DNA from 4 places in the Streptomyces sp. NRRL S-920 genome. Region 1 is predicted to be linked to each of the others. Evidence: riboswitches for the same ligand, from Rfam matches in the RefSeq annotation. Region 1 holds a riboswitch; each other region holds the start of a gene.
The links. A riboswitch is a leader RNA that binds a small molecule or an ion and turns the genes downstream of it on or off. The one in region 1 is predicted to bind cobalamin.

Region 1 (5,124 bases):
CGGCCGGTGTGGCCATCGCCCTCGGCACCTACCTCGGCGGCTGGCGCATCATCCGCACCATGGGCAAGGGCCTCACCGACCTCCAGCCGCAGCAGGGCTTCGCCGCCCAGACCAGCGCCGCGACGGTCATCCTGGCCTCCTCGCACCTGGGCTTCTCGCTCTCCACCACGCAGTCCTGCTCCGGTGCCGTGATGGGCGCGGGCCTCGGCCGCAAGGGCGGCGTGGTCCGCTGGTCGACCGCGACCCGGATGTTCGTCGCGTGGGGTCTGACCCTGCCGGCCGCCGGTCTGGTCGGCGCGGGCGCCGAGTTCCTCACCAAGCAGGGCCCCTGGGGCATCGCGGTCACCGCGGCACTCCTGATCGCCGGCTCGGCCGTCATCTGGGCGCTCTCGCGGCGCAACTCCGTGGACCACACCAACGTCACCGACGACGAGATCCGCCACGGCCACGACACCGCGGGCGCCGAGCCCCTGGGCGTCGTGACCACCGCGATCGCCGCCGTCCAGCCGCCCCCGGCCGGCCCGCTGGCCGCCGTCGGGGCCCCCTCCGACGAACCGGTCAAGGCCACCATCGCGGCCCCGACCTCGACCACGACCGGCGCCATGGCGGACCCCGCCCGGCCCGCGACGGTGTAAGGACACATCAGCATGAACATCGACTGGGCAGCTCTCGGCTCCGTCTTCGGAGTCAGCCTCGCCGTGACGGTGGCTCTCGTGGGCCTGTTCACCCTCGGCATCATCGGTCTCTCCAAGCAGGAGACGGCGTCCGCGTCGGGCGGCGGCTCCGCGGCCATGGCGCGCACCGGCGCGTACGCCTGCTTCGCGCTGTGCGCGGCGGCCGTGGCGTACGGGATCTATCTGATCGTCGCCTGACGGCAGCGGTCCCCGGTGGGGGTGCGGGACGTGTACGCGTCCCGCACCCCCACCGTCGTATGCGGGACCTCGCTGTGAAGCACCGCTGTGAAGCACCGCTGTGGGGCTCCGCACACTCTCCCGCCGCAGGTCAACAGCGAGTTGACGGGCGTTCGCGGGGCGTGGTGGACTGCCGGGGCCAACTACGGCGGCAGAAGAGGAAGCCGGTGCGAATCCGGCGCGGTCCCGCCACTGTCACCGGGAAGCCACGACGCTCCCCGGAAGCCAGGAACTCTCGCCGCCGATCACGTCGAACCAGGGCGCGGACACCCTGAGTGAGGACATATCGCCATGCGCGGCCGCCCGTTGCCGGACCAGTTCCCGAGCGCCAGCTCCCTTCTCCGTACGACGACGGGCTGAGCCCATGAGTGCCGATCGCGACTTCGCGTACGGCGCCGCCGCCGGCCTCCTCGGCGACCTGCTGCTCGGCGATCCCCGCCGGGGCCATCCGGTCGCCGCGTTCGGTCGTACGGCGGCCGCCGTCGAGCGGGCGCTGTGGCGGGACCACCGCGGGTGGGGCGCGCTGCACGCCGTGGTCTGTGCCGGGGGCGCGGCGGGTGCCGCCACCCTCGCCGCTCGTCTTGTACGCCGTTCCCCCGCCGCGTCCGTCGCGCTGACCGCGGCCGCGACCTGGGCCGTGGTCGGCGGTACCTCGCTGGGCCGGGAGGCGCGGGCCATCGGCGGGGCGCTGGCCGCCGGTGACGTGGAGGTGGCGCGGGAGCGGCTGCCCCATCTGTGCGGGCGGGATCCGCAGGCGCTGGACTCCGACGGGATCGCGCGTGCCGTCGTCGAGTCCGTCGCCGAGAACACCTCCGACGCGGTGGTCGGCGCGCTGGTGTGGGGTGCCGTCGGCGGGGTGCCGGGGCTCGTCGCGTTCCGCGCCGTGAACACCCTCGACGCCATGGTCGGCCACAAGTCGCCCAAGTACCGCCGCTACGGCTGGGCCTCCGCCCGGCTCGACGACGTCCTCGGGTGGCCGGGGGCCCGGCTCACGGCCGCCCTGGCCGCTCTCGCGGGGGACGCGCCCGCCGGGGCCGTGCGGGCGTGGCGGGCCGATGCCGCGAAGCATCCGAGCCCCAACGCCGGGCCCGTCGAGGCGGCCTTCGCCGGGGCGCTGGGCGTACGGCTGGGCGGGACCCTGTCGTACGCGGGGCGCGTCGAGCACCGGCCCGTGCTGAACGCGGACGGCCGGGACGTCGGCGTCGAGGACATCGAGCGGGCCGTGAAGCTGTCGCGGCGGGTCGGCTGGCTGGCGCTGGGAGTCGCGGTGGCGGCCCGCCGGGCACTGCGGTCGACGAAGTCGAGGAGAGACATATGAGTGGTGGGCTGCTCGTCGCGGGGACCACCTCCGACGCGGGCAAGAGCGTCGTCACCGCCGGGATCTGCCGGTGGCTGACCCGCAAGGGCGTGTCCGTCGCGCCGTTCAAGGCACAGAACATGTCGCTCAACTCCTTCGTCACCCGCGAGGGAGCGGAGATCGGGCGGGCGCAGGCCATGCAGGCGCAGGCCGCCCGCGTCGAGCCGAGCGCGCTGATGAACCCCGTACTGCTCAAGCCGGGCAGCGACCGCTCCAGCCAGGTCGTGCTGATGGGCAAGCCGGTGGGCGAGATGAGCGCGCGCGGCTACCACGGGGGGCGGCAGGCCGCGCTGCTCGACACCGTCGTGGGATGCCTCGAGGAGTTGCGGGGCAGCTATGACGCCGTGATCTGTGAAGGGGCGGGCAGTCCCGCCGAGATCAATCTGCGGCGCACGGACATCGTGAACATGGGCATCGCGCGAGCCGCCCGCTTCCCCGTCCTGGTGGTCGGTGACATCGACCGCGGCGGGGTGTTCGCCTCCTTCTTCGGGACGACGGCGCTGCTGAGCGCGGCCGACCAGGAGCTGGTGGCGGGGTATCTCGTCAACAAGTTCCGGGGCGATGTCTCCCTCCTCGAACCCGGCCTCGACATGCTGCACGGCCTCACCGGGCGGCGCACGTTCGGTGTGCTGCCGTTCCGGCACGGGCTCGGCATCGACGAGGAGGACGGCCTGCGGGTCTCCCTGCGCGGCGCCGTACGGGAGTCCGCGGTGGCGCCCCCGGTCGGCGAGGACGTGCTGCGGGTCGCGGTGTGCGCGGTGCCGCTGATGTCCAACTTCACGGACGTGGACGCGCTGGCCGCGGAGCCGGGTGTCGTCGTGCGGTTCGTGGACCGGGCCGAGGAGCTGGTCGACGCCGACCTCGTGGTCGTACCGGGAACACGCGGCACCGTGCGGGCCCTTGAGTGGCTGCACGAGCGCGGTCTCGCGGACGCCCTCGCGCGCCGCGCCGCCGAGGGGCGGCCGGTGCTCGGGATCTGCGGCGGCTTCCAGGCCCTCGGCGAGCACATCGAGGACGAGGTCGAGTCGCGGGCGGGCTCGGTGGACGGCCTCGGGCTGCTGCCGGTGCGGGTGCGGTTCGCCCGCGAGAAGACGCTGGCGAGACCGGTGGGCGAGGCCCTCGGCGAGCCGGTCGAGGGGTACGAGATCCATCATGGCGTCGCCGACGTCACGGGTGGGGAGCCTTTCCTCGACGGCTGCCGGGTCGGCGAGGTGTGGGGCACGCACTGGCACGGGTCGCTGGAGAGCGACGCGTTCCGGCGCCGGTTCCTCACCGAGGTGGCGCGCGCGGCCGGGCGCCGCTTCGTCCCCGCCCCGGACACCTGCTTCGGCGCGCTGCGCGAGGAGCAGCTCGACCTGCTCGGTGACCTGATCGAAGAACACGCGGACACGGACGCGCTCCTTGGCCTGATCGAGAACGGCCCGCCGGCCGGGCTGCCGTTCATCGCGCCCGGAGCGCCGTCGTGAGCGCCGTACTCGCCGGCGTTCTCGTGAGCGCCGCACCGCACCACCGCTTCAAGGAGGCTCTGTGAGTACCCCGTACCCGTTCACCGCTCTCGTCGGGCAGGACGACCTGCGGCTCGCGCTCTTGCTGAACGCCGTCTCGCCCGCCGTCGGCGGCGTACTCGTACGGGGTGAGAAGGGCACCGCCAAGTCCACCGCCGTACGCGCCCTCTCGGCGCTGCTGCCCGAGGTGCCGGTCGTCGCCGGGTGCCGCTTCTCGTGCGACCCCGCGGCGCCCGACCCGAACTGCCCCGACGGCCCGCACGAGGCGGGCGGTGGCACGGCGCGCCCCGCGCGCATGGTGGAGCTGCCGGTCGGCGCGTCCGAGGACCGCCTCGTCGGCGCCCTCGACATCGAGCGGGCACTCGCGGAGGGCGTGAAGGCCTTCGAGCCCGGACTGCTCGCCGACGCGCACCGGGGCATCCTCTACGTCGACGAGGTCAATCTTCTCCACGACCACCTGGTCGACCTCCTCCTGGACGCCGCCGCCATGGGCGCCTCGTACGTGGAGCGCGAGGGCGTCTCCGTGCGGCACGCCGCCCGCTTCCTGCTCGTCGGCACCATGAACCCCGAAGAGGGCGAGCTGCGGCCGCAGTTGCTCGACCGGTTCGGCCTCACCGTCGAGGTGGCGGCGTCCCGCGAGACGGACCAGCGCGTCGAGGTCGTCCGGCGGCGGCTCGCGTACGACGACGACCCCGAGGGGTTCGCCGGGCGCTGGGCCGAGGACGAGACCGCGCTGCGGGAGCGGGTCGTGGCGGCGCGTGCGCTCCTCCCCCAAGTGACCTTGGGCGACGGCGCGTTGCGGCAGATCGCGGCGACCTGCGCGGCCTTCGAGGTCGACGGGATGCGCGCGGACATCGTGATGGCCCGCACGGCGACGGCGCTGGCCGCCTGGGCCGGGCGTACGGACGTGGAGAGCGAGGACGTGCGGCAGGCCGCGCTGCTCGCACTGCCGCACCGCAGGCGCCGCAATCCCTTCGACGCGCCGGGGCTCGACGAGGACAAGCTCGACGAGACGCTGGAGGAGGCACGCGAGGACGAGGCGCCCGAGCCGCCCGAGGACGATCCCGACGGGGGCGGTCCCGGTGACGACGGTGGCGGTGGCGGCGGGCAGCCCCCGGAGGGCGGCGGCCCCGACGCCCCGGAACTCCCTTCCCAGCAGCAGGGTCCCGGCTCCGACGAGGCACCGCAGGCCCCCCAGGAACCGGCCCCGACCGCCGGCCCCGGAGGCTCCGGTGAGCAGCAGCCCGTACGCGCCGCCGAGCCCTTCCGCACGAAGATGCTCAGCGTGCCCGGCATCGGCGAGGGCGCGGCCGGGCGGCGCTCCCGCGCCCGTACCGAGCACGGGCGTACG
Region 2 (5,124 bases), on a different contig from region 1:
CATCTACACCGCGCGCGACCTCCAGGCCCGGCTGACCCGCATGGGCCTCGAAGTGCCCGTCGAGAACATCTGGACCTCCGCGCTCGCCACTGCCAAGTTCCTCGACGACCAGCGGCCCGGCGGCACGGCGTACGTCATCGGCGAGGCGGGCCTGACCACGGCCCTGCACGACATCGGATACGTCCTCACCGACCACGACCCGGACTACGTGGTCCTCGGCGAGACCCGTACGTACTCCTTCGAGGCCATGACCAAGGCCGTACGCCTCATCAACGGCGGCGCCCGCTTCATCTGCACCAACCCCGACGAGACCGGGCCCTCCACCGAGGGGCCGCTGCCCGCCACGGGAGCCGTCGCCGCCCTGATCACCAAGGCGACCGGCAAGAACCCCTACTTCGCCGGGAAGCCGAACCCTCTGATGATGCGGACGGGGCTGAACGCGATCGGGGCGCATTCGGAGACGAGCGCGATGATCGGCGACCGCATGGACACGGATGTCCTCGCCGGACTGGAGGCGGGGATGGAGACATTCCTGGTGCTCACGGGGCTCACGACCCGGCGGGACATCGACAAGTACCCGTTCCGCCCCTCCACCGTCGTGGACTCCATCGCCGACCTGGTGGACCGGGTCTAGGGCCTGTCCGGCGGATCATGCCGCGGGCCGCGGGGTCTGGCACGCCGATCTGCGGCGTTGTCGTCGGTTGTCAACGCTCCGCGTTGCCGCCCTCCTGTTCACGATGCGTATATGTTCCCTTGCTCTTCGTGGAGGTGCGGTGGCCCTCGTGCTGGCCGTCGCCGTACCCGTCGGGGGTGCGCGGGCCCATGAGGACGGGGCCGTGCGGGCCACCGTCACCCCGGGCGGCGCCGCGGCCGGGGCCACCGTGGAAGTGAGCGTCTCCGGGTGCGAGGGCACCACCGGGTCGGCCGGGGCGGGAGCCTTCGAGGGGGACGCCCAGCTCACCGCGGGTGGCGGCGGCAAGGACGCGCTGCACGGCAAGGCCAAGATCCGTGGCGGGGTCTCCGGGTCGTACGACGTCACCGTGGTCTGCGACGGCCACCCCCACCAGCGCGCCGGCACGGTCCGCGTGGTCCAGCGCAACCCGGAGCCGGTCGCACCGGTACGGGCAGGAGGCGGCGGCACCGCGCAGTTCACCTCGGTCGCGTCCGCGGGTGCCGACGAGGCGGGCCCCGGCACCCGGCACGCCGTGACCGGCCTGGTCCTCGCCGGGGTCGCGGCGGTCGCCGTCGCGGTCCGCAGCGTCCGCCGGCGCCGCTCCGAGTGACGGGCGCGGCGAGACGGTGTCCGACGGCGCACGCCCGACCGGGTCAGGGCGTCTGCTGACCGGCATCGCCTGGGTGGCCCTCCTGACGGGTCTCGGGCTGTGGGGCACCGAGACCGCGGAGCTGCGCGGCGGCATATCCGCGCCCGCGACCGGCGACGCGGCGGCGGTCGGCCGCCACCCCGGCGTCGAACTGCCGCCCGCGCACGAGCCGTTGCCCGCCGCGCGACCGCACCGCGTCGACGTGCCGTCCCTGGAGGTCAGGGCCCCCGTGGCGGCCCGCGGCCTGGACGCCGGGGGCGCGATCGACCCACCGCCGTACGCGCAGCCGGACACCGTCGGCTGGTACGGCGGCGGCACCCGCCCCGGAGCCCCGGGCGCGGCCCTCTTCGTCGGCCACGTCGACACGGAGACGAAACCCGCGGTCTTCTACGACCTCAGCGCGATGCGCCCCGGCGAGCGGATCGACGTGAGCCGCGACGACGGCACGGTCGCGCAGTTCACGGTCGACGACGTCCAGGTCGTCACCCGCGACCGCTTCGACGCGAAGAAGGCGTACGGCCCCCACGAGGAGGGCCGCGCCGAACTGCGCCTCATCACCTGCGGCGGCACCTTCGACAGGGCCGCCCGCGCCTACACGGCCAACGTGATCGTCTCGGCGTACCTCACGGGAGTGCGGCGGTAGAGGCCGGCGCCGTGGTGCGGGCCTCGGCCCTCGGGCCGAGCGCGGCGCGCAGGCCCAGCGCGCCGAAGACCGCCGCGAACACCGCCCACAGCAGCGCGTGCGAACCGAGCGACAGCATGCGGAAGTTCCACAGCAGCGTCGCGTCCACCGGGACCGGGTCCGGGTTGTCGGGGAGCAGGAACAGTGCCGCGAGGACGACGACCGCGGTGAGGGCCACCGCGAGGTGCCGCACCGGTTCGGGGCGCGCGGCCAGACGCACGTACACCTGGCGTACGAGGAACATGCCGAGGACGCCGATGACGACGGCGGCGAGCCACAGCGCCTGGCGGTCGCCGACGGTGCCCGCGTCGCCGACGCCCGGCGGGTTCGCCGGATAGCGCAGGCCGGGCAGGAGGGAGACGGCGAGGAAGGCCGCGGCGGAGAAGGCCAGCGCGCGCGGCCACGGCGTCGCCCGCGGATCGCGGCGGTGCACCGCCGCGTACGCGACGGCGAACAGGACGCCGAGGGCGAGCCCCGCGACGACCGCGGCCACCACCAGGCCGCTGTGCTGCGTGGAGCGGCTGAACAGCTCCTCGTGGTGCTGGGCGGCCAGCGGCGCGCCGTGCGCGTGCTCCTCGGCGGCCGAGCGCTTCTCCTCGGCGCGGATCGCGCGGTCCATCAGGGGCTCGGCGAGCAGCAGGGAGAAGAGGCCGGCCGCGAGGCCCGCCGCTCCTCCCGCCACCAGACCGCGTCCGAGCAGGGGGAGTACGGGGGATGAGTGCATGGTGCTGATGTCCGTCCGCCCGGTCAGTGGCACGGGGCGCCGAAGAGGTGCCGGCCGTCGTGTGCGAACTCGTGGAGGTAGTCGCCGGTGGCCGAGATCAGCGTGCCGTTGTCGAGGAACACGGCGTACAGCGCGACGAGCGCGAGGATCGCGGCGGCGGACGCGATCAGCCAGTCGCGGGTCTGGGTCACGGCGGCCTGGCTCGCCGTGGTGTCGGTGTGCGGAGCTGCGGAGTGCAGGGACATACCGGTGGGCCTCCTTCTGGGGTTTCCACGCCCCATGGCAGGAGGACGACGGTTCAGTTCCTGACTTCCGCGCACGCCGGTCGCGTACGGGTCACAGTGGCGGGACCGCCCCGGATTCGCACCGGGTTCCTGTCAACCGTCGCCTCGATGTATGGACTTGTCGTCCCGGAGAGTCCCAGCACGTCAGGGGGGCTGTCAACACCCCTCGGCGGCCCCACGGTACGGGCCCGGCCCGCTGCGTCCCACTCGGTGGCCCGGCTCGGCGCATCCGGCCCGGTCGGCGGCCCGCTCCCCCCGAAGCCGCCGATCGGGCCGGTTCCTCGACCGCGTGCGCACGAGCTGCGGGAGGAACCCGGCGCCGACGCGGGAGGTTCACAGGCCATCCCGCGCGTAGGGGGAATGGCTGCGAAGGCCGGGGGCTTGGGCCGTACAACAGACTCTAGGACGAATGAGCGTCCCCAGGAAGACGTGGTCCGGCCTCGCCGAAACGTCCTGGGCGTATGTCAGGATTGATATCCGGACAGTGCACCCAAGGGGGAGTGGATGTACCGCAAAGGCACCGGCCGCGGGCATGGTTTCGCGGTCAGGGGGGCGAGGACGGGAGTGGCGCTCGCGGGGGCCGCGCTGCTCCTTTCCGGGTGCTCCTCCTCCGGTGGTGACACGGAGGACGGCGCATCGGGTCAGCCGGTGAAGCAGCAGCCCAAGGACCGGAACCCGTACTGGGTCAACCCGGAGGGGAACGCGGCCAAACAGGTCGCCGCCTATGAGAAGGACGGCAGGAAGGACGACGCCGAGCTGATCCGGAAGATCGCGGAGCAGCCGGTCCCCGAGTGGATCGTCCCGGAGAACGCGGAGGACCAGGCGCGCGGTTTCACCCAGGCCGCGCAGAAGGCCGACCGTGACGCCCTGTTGGTCCTCTACAACATCCCGCACCGCGACTGCGGCCAGTACTCGGGCGGCGGCGCGGCCGACGGCAACGCGTACCGGGCGTTCGTCGACCAGGTCGCCAAGGGCATCGGCGACCGCCGCACCACGGTGATCCTGGAGCCGGACGCGGTGCTCCACATGGTGGACAACTGCACGCCCGAACAGTTCCACGAGGAGCGGTACGACCTGCTCAAGGGCGCCATCGAGAAGCTCAAGTCCCTGAAGAACACCAAGGTGTACCTGGACGCGGGCAACGCGGGCTGGCAGAACCCCGACTCGCTCTGGGAGCCCCTGAAGCGCTCCGGCGTCGAGCAGGCCGACGGCTTCTCGGTGAACGTCTCGAACTTCCAGACCACCGAGGCCAGTACGGAGTTCGGCAAGAAGCTCTCGGCGAAGATCGGCAACAAGCCGTTCGTCATCGACACCGGGCGCAACGGCAACGGCGCGTACACCAAGGGCAAGGACCCCTGGTGCAACCCGCCGGGCCGGGCGCTCGGCGAGACGCCCACGACCAGGACGGACGATCCGCTGGTCGACGCGTATCTCTGGGTCAAGCGCCCGGGCGAGTCCGACGGCACGTGCCGGGGCGGCCCGAAGGCCGGCGAGTGGTGGCCCGAGTACGCGTTGGGCCTCGCCAAGAACGCGGGCTAGCCGGACGAGCCGGGGACGCCCCTTACGGGGCTGTCCCTACGGCTTACGGGGCTGTCCTTACGGCACGTGGACCCAGCGGGCCTCGCTGGGGGTGCCCTGGTCGTCCGTGACGAAGAGCATGTACCACCCCGACTCGACCAGGCTCCGGTTCTTCGGGACCGTCACGGTGACGGAACCCTTCTCCTTCTTCAGGTCGAGCGCGATCGACGTCTGGTCGATGTCCGTGACGTGCGTGGACGCGCTCGGCCGGATGAGGCGGGCCGCCTTGATGGCCGAGGAGTGCTTGGTCGGGAAGGTCCCCGACTCGCCCCGCTCGATGGTCTTCGGGCCCTTGCCGAGCGCCGGCCGCGAGCCGTGGAAGAGGTACGGCGGCGTGTAGATCTCGATGCGCTGCTCGAACACGCCCGGCTTGGTGTTGGCCTTGTCGGCGTAGAGCGAGTCGGAGCCGAAGAACATCACGCGGCCGTCGGGCAGCAGGATGGACCCGGAGTGGTAGTTGCGGCCCACCTCGGGGTCGGCCACCCGCCGCATGTCGCCCGTCTTGGCGTCGTAGATCCGCGCCTGGTGGATGTT
Region 3 (5,124 bases), on a different contig from region 1:
CGCCCGAGACGACCGCGACGCGCCGCCCGCGACGCGCCAGCTCCAGGGCGAACTCGGCGCGCTCGGACTCCACCCGGTTGTCGGAGCCGTGCCGCCGCTGGCCGGGGCGGTGGGGCACGCGGTCGACGTAGGTGGTGTAGCCGACCAGGTCGTCGGCGGCGGCGAGCGCGCCGCGCGTCTCGGGGGTCAGCCAGAGGGGTCCGGCGGGGCCGGTGCCGACCACGACGACCTCGCCTTGTCCGGCCGGGGCGGGCTCGGGCGCGGGGCCGCCGGTCAGCGGCGCCACGCGGCTCGGCAGGACCGCCACCGAGAAGTACGGCACCGATTCCGGGTCCACGTCGGCCAGTCGGCCGGTGCGTTCGCCCTCCATGGTGGCGCGCTCCACGTACCGGGCCTCGTCGAGGCGGCCCGCGCGCTCCAGGGCGCCGCGCACCTTGCCGAAGGTGCGGCCGAGCTTCATGACGACCGCCGAGTCCGTCGACGCGAGGCGGGCGGCCAGTTCCTCCTCGGGGAGGGTGCCGGGCAGGATCGTGAGGACCTCCTCGGCCTCCACGAGGGGTTCGCCGAGCCGGGCGGCGGCGGCGCTCACCGAGGTGACCCCGGGGATGACCTCGGTGTCGTAGCGGTGGGCGAGCCGCTTGTGCATGTGCTGGTAGGAGCCGTAGAAGAGCGGGTCGCCCTCGGCGAGGACGGCGACGGTGCGCCCGGCGTCGAGGTGCGCGGCGAGGCGGGCCGCGGCCTGCTCGTAGAAGTCGTCGAGGGCGCCGCGGTAGCCGCCGGGGTGGTCGGTGGTCTCCGTGGTGACGGGGTAGACCAGCGCCTCCTCGATGTGGTCGGCGCGCAGGTGCTTCTCCGCGATCCGGCGGGCGATGGAGCGGCCGTGCCGTGCCGAGTGGTACGCGACCACGTCGGCGGCGGCGATGACCTCGACGGCGCGCACGGTCATCAGGGAGGGGTCGCCGGGGCCGAGCCCGACTCCGTACAGCTTCCCTCGGGTGGTCTCGGTGTTCACTCCGCCTCGCTCGCAATCGCGTTGATCGCCGCCGCGGCCATCGCGCTGCCGCCACGACGCCCCCGTACGACCAGGTACTCCAGGCCCGAGTGGTGCTCGGCGAGGGCGTCCTTGGACTCGGCGGCGCCGACGAAACCGACCGGGATGCCGAGGACCGCCGCCGGGCGCGGGGCGCCTGCCTCGATCATCTCCAGGAGGCGGAAGAGGGCGGTGGGGGCGTTGCCGATGGCGACGACGGAGCCTTCGAGGCGGTCGCGCCACAGCTCCATGGCCGCGGCGCTGCGCGTGGTGCCGAGCTGTGCCGCGAGGTCCGGGACGGACGGGTCGGTGAGGGTGCAGATCACGTCGTTGTCGGCGGGCAGCCGCTTGCGGGTGACGCCGCTCGCGACCATGTTCGCGTCGCACAGGATCGGCGCGCCGTCGCGCAGCGCCTTGCGGGCGTCGGCCACCACGCGCGGGCTGAAGGCGAGATCGCGGACGAGGTCGACCATCCCGCAGGCGTGGATCATCCGCACCGCGACCTGGCTGACATCGGCGGGCAGACCGGCGAGGTCCGCCTCCGCGCGGATGGTGGCAAAGGACTCGCGGTAGATCGCCGCGCCGTCCTTCTCGTAGTCGAACACTGTGCTCTCGCTCATCTCGTGGCCGTTGTGGTGGTGGTTGCGGATGTCGTACGTGCCGTCGTGACCGTCTCGGTCAGGGTCCCGCCGCTCACGGGCGCCGCCGTGCCGCCGGTGTGCGCCGTCACCTCGTAGCGCCCGTCCCCGACGGCGGTGACGTCGACCCAGTCGCCGTGCGGGTGTCCGCAGCGGCGCTCGCAGCCCGACCAGTGGACGGGCAGGCCCCCGGCGCCGGGGACGGCGTCCGCGCGTACGTCGGCGAGGGACTTGGCGCAGCCGGGGCGGCCGGTGCAGGCGCCGACGCCGAGCCAGGGCGAGCCCGGGTCGGTGAGGTAGCCGGCGTCGGCCAGCGCGGCCAGGCGTGCGCGGGCCGCCGCGTCGTCCCCGAAGCCCGGGACGACCAGGCCGCGCCACGGTGTGACCCGCAGCTCGTCGGCGGGGGCCGGGAGCAGGGCGCGCCACTGGGCGGCCGTGACGCGGCCGAGGCGGGCGCCCACCGCCACCGCGCGGCCGACGACGCCGGGCAGGGGCGGGGCGGGGCTGGGCAGGTGCGGGATGGGTGCGGGCTCGGCGTCGATGCCGTCGCTGCCCGTGCTGCCCTCGGTGCCTCGCCGCAGGGCTCCGGCGAGGTCGACGGCGTGCCCCGCGGGCAGCTCCCGTACCCGCCAGGCTCCGTTGCCCGCCGCACGCGCGGCGGCGAGGAAGGCCCCGGCGGCGGCGAGTGCGGCGCGGGGGGCGGCGGCGCCGGGGACGCGCAGGGCGTGGCTCCCGACGCGTACGACCGCCGTACCGCCCGATTCTGCGATCAAGGTCACATCGCCGCCGAGCCCGGCCACGTCCCCGCGCCCGTCGTCCAGGGCGAACAGGAAGCGGCCGGAAAGCGCCGTCGTCCACTCCTCGGCGCACAGCAGTCCGTCCAGCTCACGGGCCCACAACTGCACGTCGGCGTGGCCGAGTCGGTCGAGGCCGGCCAGCGGGGACGCCACGATGTTCCGGATTCGCTCGTGGCGTTCGGAGGGCAGCAGGCCCGCGTCCGCGAGGAGCGTGGAGAGTTCCGCGCCGCAGCTCTCGCCGAGGCCGCGCAGCTCGATGTTGCCGCGCGAGGTGACGCTGAGGTTCCCGTCCGCCAGACGCTCCGCCGCGTCAACCAGGACCGACGCCTGACGTCCCGTCAAAAGGCCTGCGGGCAGGCGGAGTCGGGCCAGTGCGCCGTCGTCGGCACGGTGCAGACGGAGGGCTCCGGGGCAGGCGTCACCCCGGTCGCGTATCCGGTCACGTATGGGTGATTCGCCCTGGTTCATGGAAGTTGCTCGGCTGGGCGGCATGGCGGCGAGCATACCCAGGCGGATCCGGGCGGTCGCCTCCCGAGACGGCCCGTCCTGGCAGGTGGCCGCCCCGCGATCGGTGGGCAGGACTTACTATGCAGGCGGCGGGCCGCCAGGTTCGCCGACGCCAGCGACGGCGTGGGTCCACCAGGACCCGAGGGAGGAAGCCCGGTGCGAATCCGGCGCGGTCCCGCCACTGTGAACCCCACCGAGGTGGGGCGAGCCAGGAACTCCTGCCGTCCATACGACCACCCGGGGCGCGGACACCCCGAGGAAGGCCTGCGCACGCATGCTTCTGCTGCTGTCGACCTCCGACACCGACCTGCTCAGCGCCCGCGCGGCGGGGGGTCCGGTCGACTACCGGTTCGCCAACCCGTCCCGTCTGGACCTCGCCGAGCTGCCCTCCCTGCTGGAGGGCGCCGACCTCGTCGTCGTACGCCTCCTCGGTGGCGTACGCGCCTGGCAGGACGGCCTCGACCAGCTCACCGCCAGCGGTCTGCCGGTGGTGGTCCTCACCGGTGAACAGGCGCCCGACGCCCAGCTCATGGCGTCCTCGACCGTGCCGGTCGGCATCGCCGCCGAGGCACACGCCTACCTCGCGCACGGCGGCCCCGCGAACCTGGAGCAGCTGGCCCGCTTTCTCTCCGACACCGTGCTCCTCACCGGCCACGGCTTCGACCCGCCGGCGCCCGCGCCGTCCTGGGGCCCGCTGGAGCGCACCGCGCGCGACATCGAGGGCCCGACCGTCGCGGTGCTCTACTACCGCGCCCACCACATGAGCGGCAACACCGCGTTCATCGACGACCTGTGCGGCGCCATCGAGGACGCGGGCGCCCGCCCGATGCCGCTGTACGTGGCCTCGCTGCGGGCTCCCGAGCCCGAGCTGATCGACGCGCTGCGGCCCGCCGACGCCATCGTCACCACGGTCCTCGCCGCGGGCGGCACCAAGCCCGCCGAGGCCTCCGCGGGCGGCGACGACGAGTCGTGGGACGCGGGCGCGCTGACCGGGCTCGACGTGCCGATCCTCCAGGCGCTCTGCCTGACCGGCTCGCGTTCGGCCTGGGAGGAGAACGACGAGGGCGTCTCGCCGCTGGACGCGGCGAGCCAGATCGCGGTGCCGGAGTTCGACGGACGTCTGATCACCGTGCCGTTCTCGTTCAAGGAGATCGACGAGGACGGGCTCCCGGCCTATGTGGCGGATGCCGAGCGGGCGGCCCGGGTCTCCGGGATCGCCGTGCGCCACGCGCGCCTGCGGCACATCCCGGCCGCCGACAAGCGCCTCGCGCTGGTGCTCTCCGCCTACCCGACCAAGCACTCGCGGATCGGCAACGCGGTCGGCCTCGACACCCCCGCGTCCGCCGTGGCGCTCCTTCGCAGGCTCATCGGTGAGGGCTACGACTTCGGCCCCTCGGAGGAGATCCCGGGCCTCGTTTCCGGTGACGGCGACGAGCTGATCCGCGCGCTGATCGACGCGGGCGGCCACGACCAGGAATGGCTCACCGAGGAGCAGCTGGCCGCCAACCCCGTCCGCATCCCGGCCGCCGCCTACAAGCGGTGGTACGCGACGCTGCCGCAGGAGCTGCGGGACTCCGTCGAGGAGCACTGGGGGCCGCCCCCCGGCGAGATGTTCCTGGACCGCTCCCGCGTGGGCGACGGCGGTGACCCGGAGGGCGACATCGTGCTCGCCGCCCTGCGCCGCGGGAACCTCCTCATCCTCATCCAGCCGCCGCGCGGCTTCGGCGAGAACCCCATCGCGATCTACCACGACCCCGACCTGCCGCCCTCGCACCACTACCTGGCGGCCTACCGCTGGATCGCGGCCCCTGCCGCCGACGGCGGTTTCGGCGCGGACGCGATGGTCCACCTCGGCAAGCACGGCAACCTGGAGTGGCTGCCCGGCAAGAACGCGGGCCTCTCGGCGGCCTGCGGCCCCGACGCCGCGCTCGGCGACCTCCCGCTGATCTACCCGTTCCTGGTGAACGACCCGGGCGAGGGCACCCAGGCCAAGCGCCGCGTGCACGCCACGCTCATCGACCACCTCGTGCCGCCGATGGCCCGCGCGGACTCCTACGGCGACATCGCGCGCCTGGAGCAACTCCTCGACGAGTACGCCCAGATCAGCTCCATGGACCCGGCGAAGCTGCCCGCGATCCGCGCACAGATCTGG
Region 4 (5,124 bases), on a different contig from region 1:
TCAGCTCCTCCACGAGGTAGGCGTTGACCTGGAGGAACTCACCGCTGAGCGTCTCGCGCTTGAAGAGGTTGGAGACCTGCGGCTCGATGCACTCGTAGACACCCGCGATGGACGCGATGGTGGCGGTCGGCGCGATGGCCAGCAGCAGGGAGTTGCGCATGCCGGTCCGGGCGATGCGCTCCCGCAGCGCCGCCCACCGCTCCGGCCAGGCCGGCTCCACGTCGTAGTGGTCGGGGTGCAGCACACCGCGCGCGGTCCGGGTCTTGTCCCAGGCGGGCAGCGGGCCCTCGCGCTCGGCGAGGTCGGCGGACGCCTCGTACGCGGCGAGCATGATCCGCTCGGCGATGCGGGTGGACAGGGCGCGCGCCTCGGGGGAGTCGAAGGGCAGCCGCAGCTGGAAGAAGACGTCCTGGAGACCCATCGCGCCGAGGCCCACCGGGCGCCACTTGGCGTTGGACCGCCCGGCCTGCTCGGTCGGGTAGAAGTTGATGTCGACGACACGGTCGAGGAAGGTGACGGCCGTCCGGACGGTCTCGTCGAGCCGGTCCCAGGCGAGGTCGCCGTCCTCCACGAACGCGCCGAGGTTCACCGAGCCGAGGTTGCAGACCGCCGTCTCGCCGTCGTCCGTCACCTCGAGGATCTCGGTGCAGAGGTTGGAGGAGTGCACGGTGTGGCCGGGCTCCGCCGTCTGGTTGGCGGTGCGGTTGGCGGCGTCCTTGAACGTCATCCAGCCGTTGCCGGTCTGCGCGAGGGTACGCATCATGCGGCCGTACAGATCGCGGGCCGGGATCGTCTTCTTCGCCAGCCCGGCGGCCTCGGCCCCGCGGTAGGCGGCGTCGAACTCCTCGCCCCACAGGTCCACCAGCTCGGGCACGTCGGCCGGGGAGAACAGCGACCAGTCCTGGTCGGCGGCGACCCGGCGCATGAACTCGTCCGGGATCCAGTGCGCGAGGTTGAGATTGTGCGTGCGACGCGCCTCCTCACCGGTGTTGTCGCGCAGCTCCAGGAACTCCTCGATGTCGGAGTGCCAGGTCTCCAGGTAGACCGCGGCGGCGCCCTTGCGCCGGCCGCCCTGGTTCACGGCGGCGACCGAGGCGTCGAGGGTCTTGAGGAACGGCACGATGCCGTTCGAGTGCCCGTTCGTGCCGCGGATCAGCGAACCCCGGGAACGGATACGGGAGTACGAGAGTCCGATGCCGCCCGCGTGCTTGGAGAGCCGCGCGACCTGGTGGTAGCGGTCGTAGATCGAGTCCAGCTCGTCCAGCGGGGAGTCGAGGAGGTAGCAGGAGGACATCTGCGGGTGGCGGGTGCCGGAGTTGAAGAGCGTCGGCGAGGACGGCAGGTAGTCCAGGCGGCTCATCAGGCCGTACAGCGCGGCGACCTCGTCCACGGCGGCGGCGCCGTCGTCCTTGGCCAGGCCGCTCGCGACGCGCAGCATGAAGTGCTGCGGGGTCTCGATGACCTGCCGGGTGATCGGGTGGCGCAGCAGATAGCGGCTGTGCAGGGTGCGCAGGCCGAAGTACTCGAAGCGGAAGTCGGCGCCATCGGCGAGCGCGGCGTCCACCAGCGCGTCGAGCCGGGCCGCGTGCTCGGTCACGAAGGACGCCGTGCGGTCGGCGATCAGGCCCTCGCGGTGGCCGACCGCCACGGATTCGGTGAAGGAGCGCACGCCCTGCGTCGCCGCCTCCTCGCGGATGCCGATCGACAGGAGCCGGGCCGCCAGCTTGGAGTACGCCGGGTCGTCGGAGATGAGCCCCGCGGCCGCCTCGGTCGCCAGCTCCCGCAGCTCCGACGCGTCGGCCCTGGCCGAGCGGCCGCGCAGCGCGGCGGCGGCGACCCGGCCGGGGTCGGCGTCGGGAAGGTCGACGGTGAGTTCGGTCAGGGTGCGCAGCAGCGCGGCCCCTGGGCCGTCGGTTCCTTCGCCACCCTCGGCGGTCGGCTTGGTCGCTGACGCGGGTTCGGCAGGCGCGATGGTCACGTGGGGCACTCCCTCGCTCGGCTCTGGGCCAGGGGAGGGGAGGGCACACGGGCGCACCCGGACAGGGCGGCGTACCGCGTCCACCGGCCCACTCCACGAGGCCCGGACGGTCGGCACCCGGGCCGGACGGCACGGGCGCACTGTCGGCAGGTCCTCGGACTCCGCGTACGCCAAACGCGTACACATGCACCGTTGCGGGACAGTTCCGGACTTGCACCGGATTCCCCTGCGGCGACAGCGAGCACGAGCATACATCTTGTGCCGGGTTCCCGAGGCGGGCCCACATCTTGTGTCGGTTCGGAGCGGCGGGCCTAGAGTGTCAACGCGTACGTCAGGAGCGGCACCGTCTCGATCGGCCGCCAGTCGCGCTCCGGGGTGCGGACGAAGCCGAGGCGCTCGTACAGCCGGTGGGCGGCGTGCATCGACGTCTGCGTGGACAGGACGAGCGCGGTGCGGCCCGCTTCCTCGGCGCGCCGCACGCACTCCCGTACGAGTGTCTCTCCGGTGCCCCGGCCGCGGGCCGCGGGGGAGACGGCCAGCATGCGGATCTCCGCCTCGCCGTCGCGAGTGATGTCGGCCATCGGGCCGCCGGCCGGGACGTAGGTGACGCAGCCGAGTATCTCGTCGCCCGCCTCGGCCACCAGGACCTCGGCCGTCGCCGCGCGCCCCGCCACGTCGCGCAGCACCGCGAGATAGGGGTCGTCCTCCCCGAAGTCCAGGTGTCCGCCGTCGAGATAGGCCTGTGCGGTGAGGTCGCCGAGCGTCTCGTACTCCTCGGGGCGCGCCGATCTGATCGTGAGCGTGAAGTCCATGGGGCGCAGTGTGCAACACGGGGACGGCGAAGGGCCGCCGGTTTTTCCGGCGGCCCTCCGTGGTGGTCGCGATATCGGGGTGGGGCGGGACTCAGTGCCCGGCGCCCGCCGTCGCCTTCGGCAGTTCCTGGACGACGCCCGGGTCGCCCGCGTCGGCGGTGTAGTCCCCGGGGGAGGTCTCGTCGATGCCTTCCGGGGCCTTCAGCGCCTTCAGGACGAAGGTGAGGACCACGGTCACGATCACGTTCAGGACGAACGCGGTGAGGCCGATGTAACCGATCTCGCCGATGCCCGGGATCGTGTCGGACGAGCCGCCGAAGTGCTTCTGGGTCGGCGAGGCGACGCCGTACGCGGCCAGCGTGCCGTAGACCATGCCGACCGCCCAGCCCGCGAGCAGCGCCCAGCGGTGGAACCAGCGCGTGAACAGGCCGCCGACCAGCGCGGGCATGGTCTGGAGGATCCAGATGCCGCCCAGGAGCTGGAAGTTGATCGCGACGGTTTTGTCCATGGTGAGGACGAAGGCGAGCGCGCCGACCTTCACCATGAGCGAGACCAGCTTGGAGACCTTGGTCTCCTGCGCGGGCGTCGCGTCGGGCTTGATGAAGTCCTTGTAGATGTTGCGGGTGAAGAGGTTCGCGGCCGCGATCGACATGATGGCCGCCGGGACCAGCGCGCCGATGCCGATGGCCGCGAAGGCCACGCCCGTGAACCAGTCGGGGAACATGTTCTCGAACAGCTGCGGGATCGCCAGCTGGCCGTTGTCGACCTTGATCCCCGCCGCGATCGCCATGAAGCCGAGCAGCGCGAGCAGGCCGAGCATCAGCGAGTACAGCGGCAGGATCGTGGTGTTGCGGCGGATCACGTCGCGGCTCTTGGAGGAGAGCGTCGCCGTGATCGAGTGCGGGTACATGAACAGCGCGAGGGCCGAGCCGAGCGCGAGCGTCGCGTACGTCCACTGCCCGGCCTCGGCGGGCACGAGCGCGCCGCGCGGCTTGTCGGTCGCGGGGTTGGTCTGCGCGAAGGCGTCACCGGCCTTGGCGAAGATGTCGTCGAAGCCGCCCAGCTTGATCGGGATGTAGATGATCGCGACGACGATGACGAGATAGATCAGCCCGTCCTTCACGAACGCGATCAGCGCGGGCGCGCGCAGCCCCGACGAGTAGGTGTACGCGGCGAGCACCGCGAACGCGATCAAAAGCGGCAGGTCCTTGATGAACCAGTTGGTGTCCGGGCCGCCGCCGACGCCCATGACGTCGAGGACCGCCTGGATGCCCACCAGTTGGAGCGCGATGTAGGGCATCGTGGCGAGGATGCCGGTGACCGCGACGGCCAGGGAGAGCCCCTTCGAGCCGAAGCGCCCGCGCACGAAGTCGGAGGTCGTCACATAGCCGTGCTTGTGCGAGACCGACCACAGGCGCGGCAGGAAGGTGAAGATCAGCGGATAGACGAGGATCGTGTACGGCACGGCGAAGAACCCGGCCGCGCCCGCCGCGTAGATCGCCGCGGGGACGGCCACGAAGGTGTACGCGGTGTACAGGTCGCCGCCGAGCAGGAACCACGTGACCCAGGTGCCGAACGACCGTCCGCCGAGGCCCCATTCGTCCAGGCTCTGGTCGTTCTCGGCCTTGCGCCAGCGGGCGGCGAGGAAGCCCATGACGGTGACCGCGATGAAGAAGAAGATGAAGACGGCGAGCGCGACGCCGTTGACTCCGCCGTTCATGACCGCGCACCTTCCTTGCGGGCGCGCTGGTCACGCTGCCACAGCTTGTACGCGATCATCGTGAGCACGGTGGAGAGCAGCACCCAGAGCATCTGGTACCAGTAGAAGAACGGTATGCCCATGAAGGCCGGTTCGACCTTCGCGTACGAACCCACCCAGAGCATGGCCACGAAGGGTGCGACAAGGCAGGCCGCGATGACCACCCGGACCGGTGTGACCACCGGTCTGTTCACTTCAGGCGCATCTGACATATCGCGGCTCCGTTCCCTCGCTTATCCCATGCTTAACGTGCGGGAAATCTAGGCGAGAGTCTTGATCTATGGAACCCCTGTCCGGATAACGGACGAGTGCCGGATGTGCCGAAGCGCCTGTTCAACAGCAGCGGAATCCCTGCCGGGGGTCCGACTCCTGGCGGTCCGTCCGCATTCGCTCGAACTCCCTCCGGGAAGGGACGGACACCCCTGGGTGCACCTTCCGCGCGTGCGCGACATAGCGGTCGTACGCGGACTCGTCGGTCAACTCCCGCGCGTACCAGCGGATCCACCGCAGCACCCGCAGTACCCACGTCACGGGGTCAGCTCCCGCTTCTCCTCCGCGGTCGGGAAGAGGCCCGC

Region 2: another riboswitch for cobalamin. It lies ahead of IG54_RS38445 (CbtB domain-containing protein); the one in region 1 lies ahead of IG54_RS0129110 (cobalamin biosynthesis protein).
Region 3: another riboswitch for cobalamin. It lies ahead of cobN (cobaltochelatase subunit CobN); the one in region 1 lies ahead of IG54_RS0129110 (cobalamin biosynthesis protein).
Region 4: another riboswitch for cobalamin. It lies ahead of IG54_RS0111330 (ribonucleoside-diphosphate reductase subunit alpha); the one in region 1 lies ahead of IG54_RS0129110 (cobalamin biosynthesis protein).

The regions. Positions count from the first base shown of each region.
Region 1 is NZ_JODF01000054.1:5,695-10,818, forward strand. It holds gene IG54_RS0129100 (inorganic phosphate transporter) at 1-635, shown strand, start outside; gene IG54_RS0129105 (hypothetical protein) at 648-872, shown strand; cobalamin riboswitch at 1,029-1,166, shown strand; gene IG54_RS0129110 (cobalamin biosynthesis protein) at 1,276-2,229, shown strand; gene IG54_RS0129115 (cobyric acid synthase) at 2,226-3,734, shown strand; gene IG54_RS0129120 (putative cobaltochelatase) at 3,796-5,124, shown strand, end outside.
Region 2 is NZ_JODF01000061.1:1,028-6,151, forward strand. It holds gene IG54_RS0130740 (HAD-IIA family hydrolase) at 1-634, shown strand, start outside; gene IG54_RS0130745 (hypothetical protein) at 774-1,283, shown strand; gene IG54_RS0130750 (class F sortase) at 1,300-1,965, shown strand; gene IG54_RS0130755 (CbtA family protein) at 1,946-2,728, opposite strand; gene IG54_RS38445 (CbtB domain-containing protein) at 2,752-2,973, opposite strand; cobalamin riboswitch at 3,006-3,129, opposite strand; gene IG54_RS0130765 (glycoside hydrolase family 6 protein) at 3,517-4,551, shown strand; gene IG54_RS0130770 (kelch motif-containing protein) at 4,609-5,124, opposite strand, start outside.
Region 3 is NZ_JODF01000063.1:16,930-22,053, forward strand. It holds gene IG54_RS0131205 (precorrin-2 C(20)-methyltransferase) at 1-1,012, opposite strand, end outside; gene IG54_RS0131210 (precorrin-8X methylmutase) at 1,009-1,635, opposite strand; gene IG54_RS0131215 (cobalamin biosynthesis protein CobG) at 1,647-2,969, opposite strand; cobalamin riboswitch at 3,075-3,213, shown strand; gene cobN (cobaltochelatase subunit CobN) at 3,247-5,124, shown strand, end outside.
Region 4 is NZ_JODF01000012.1:24,729-29,852, reverse strand. It holds gene IG54_RS0111330 (ribonucleoside-diphosphate reductase subunit alpha) at 1-1,978, opposite strand, end outside; cobalamin riboswitch at 2,106-2,246, opposite strand; gene IG54_RS0111325 (GNAT family N-acetyltransferase) at 2,290-2,790, opposite strand; gene mctP (monocarboxylate uptake permease MctP) at 2,882-4,510, opposite strand; gene IG54_RS0111315 (DUF3311 domain-containing protein) at 4,507-4,761, opposite strand; gene IG54_RS0111310 (YbdD/YjiX family protein) at 4,883-5,080, opposite strand; gene IG54_RS0111305 (carbon starvation CstA family protein) at 5,077-5,124, opposite strand, start outside.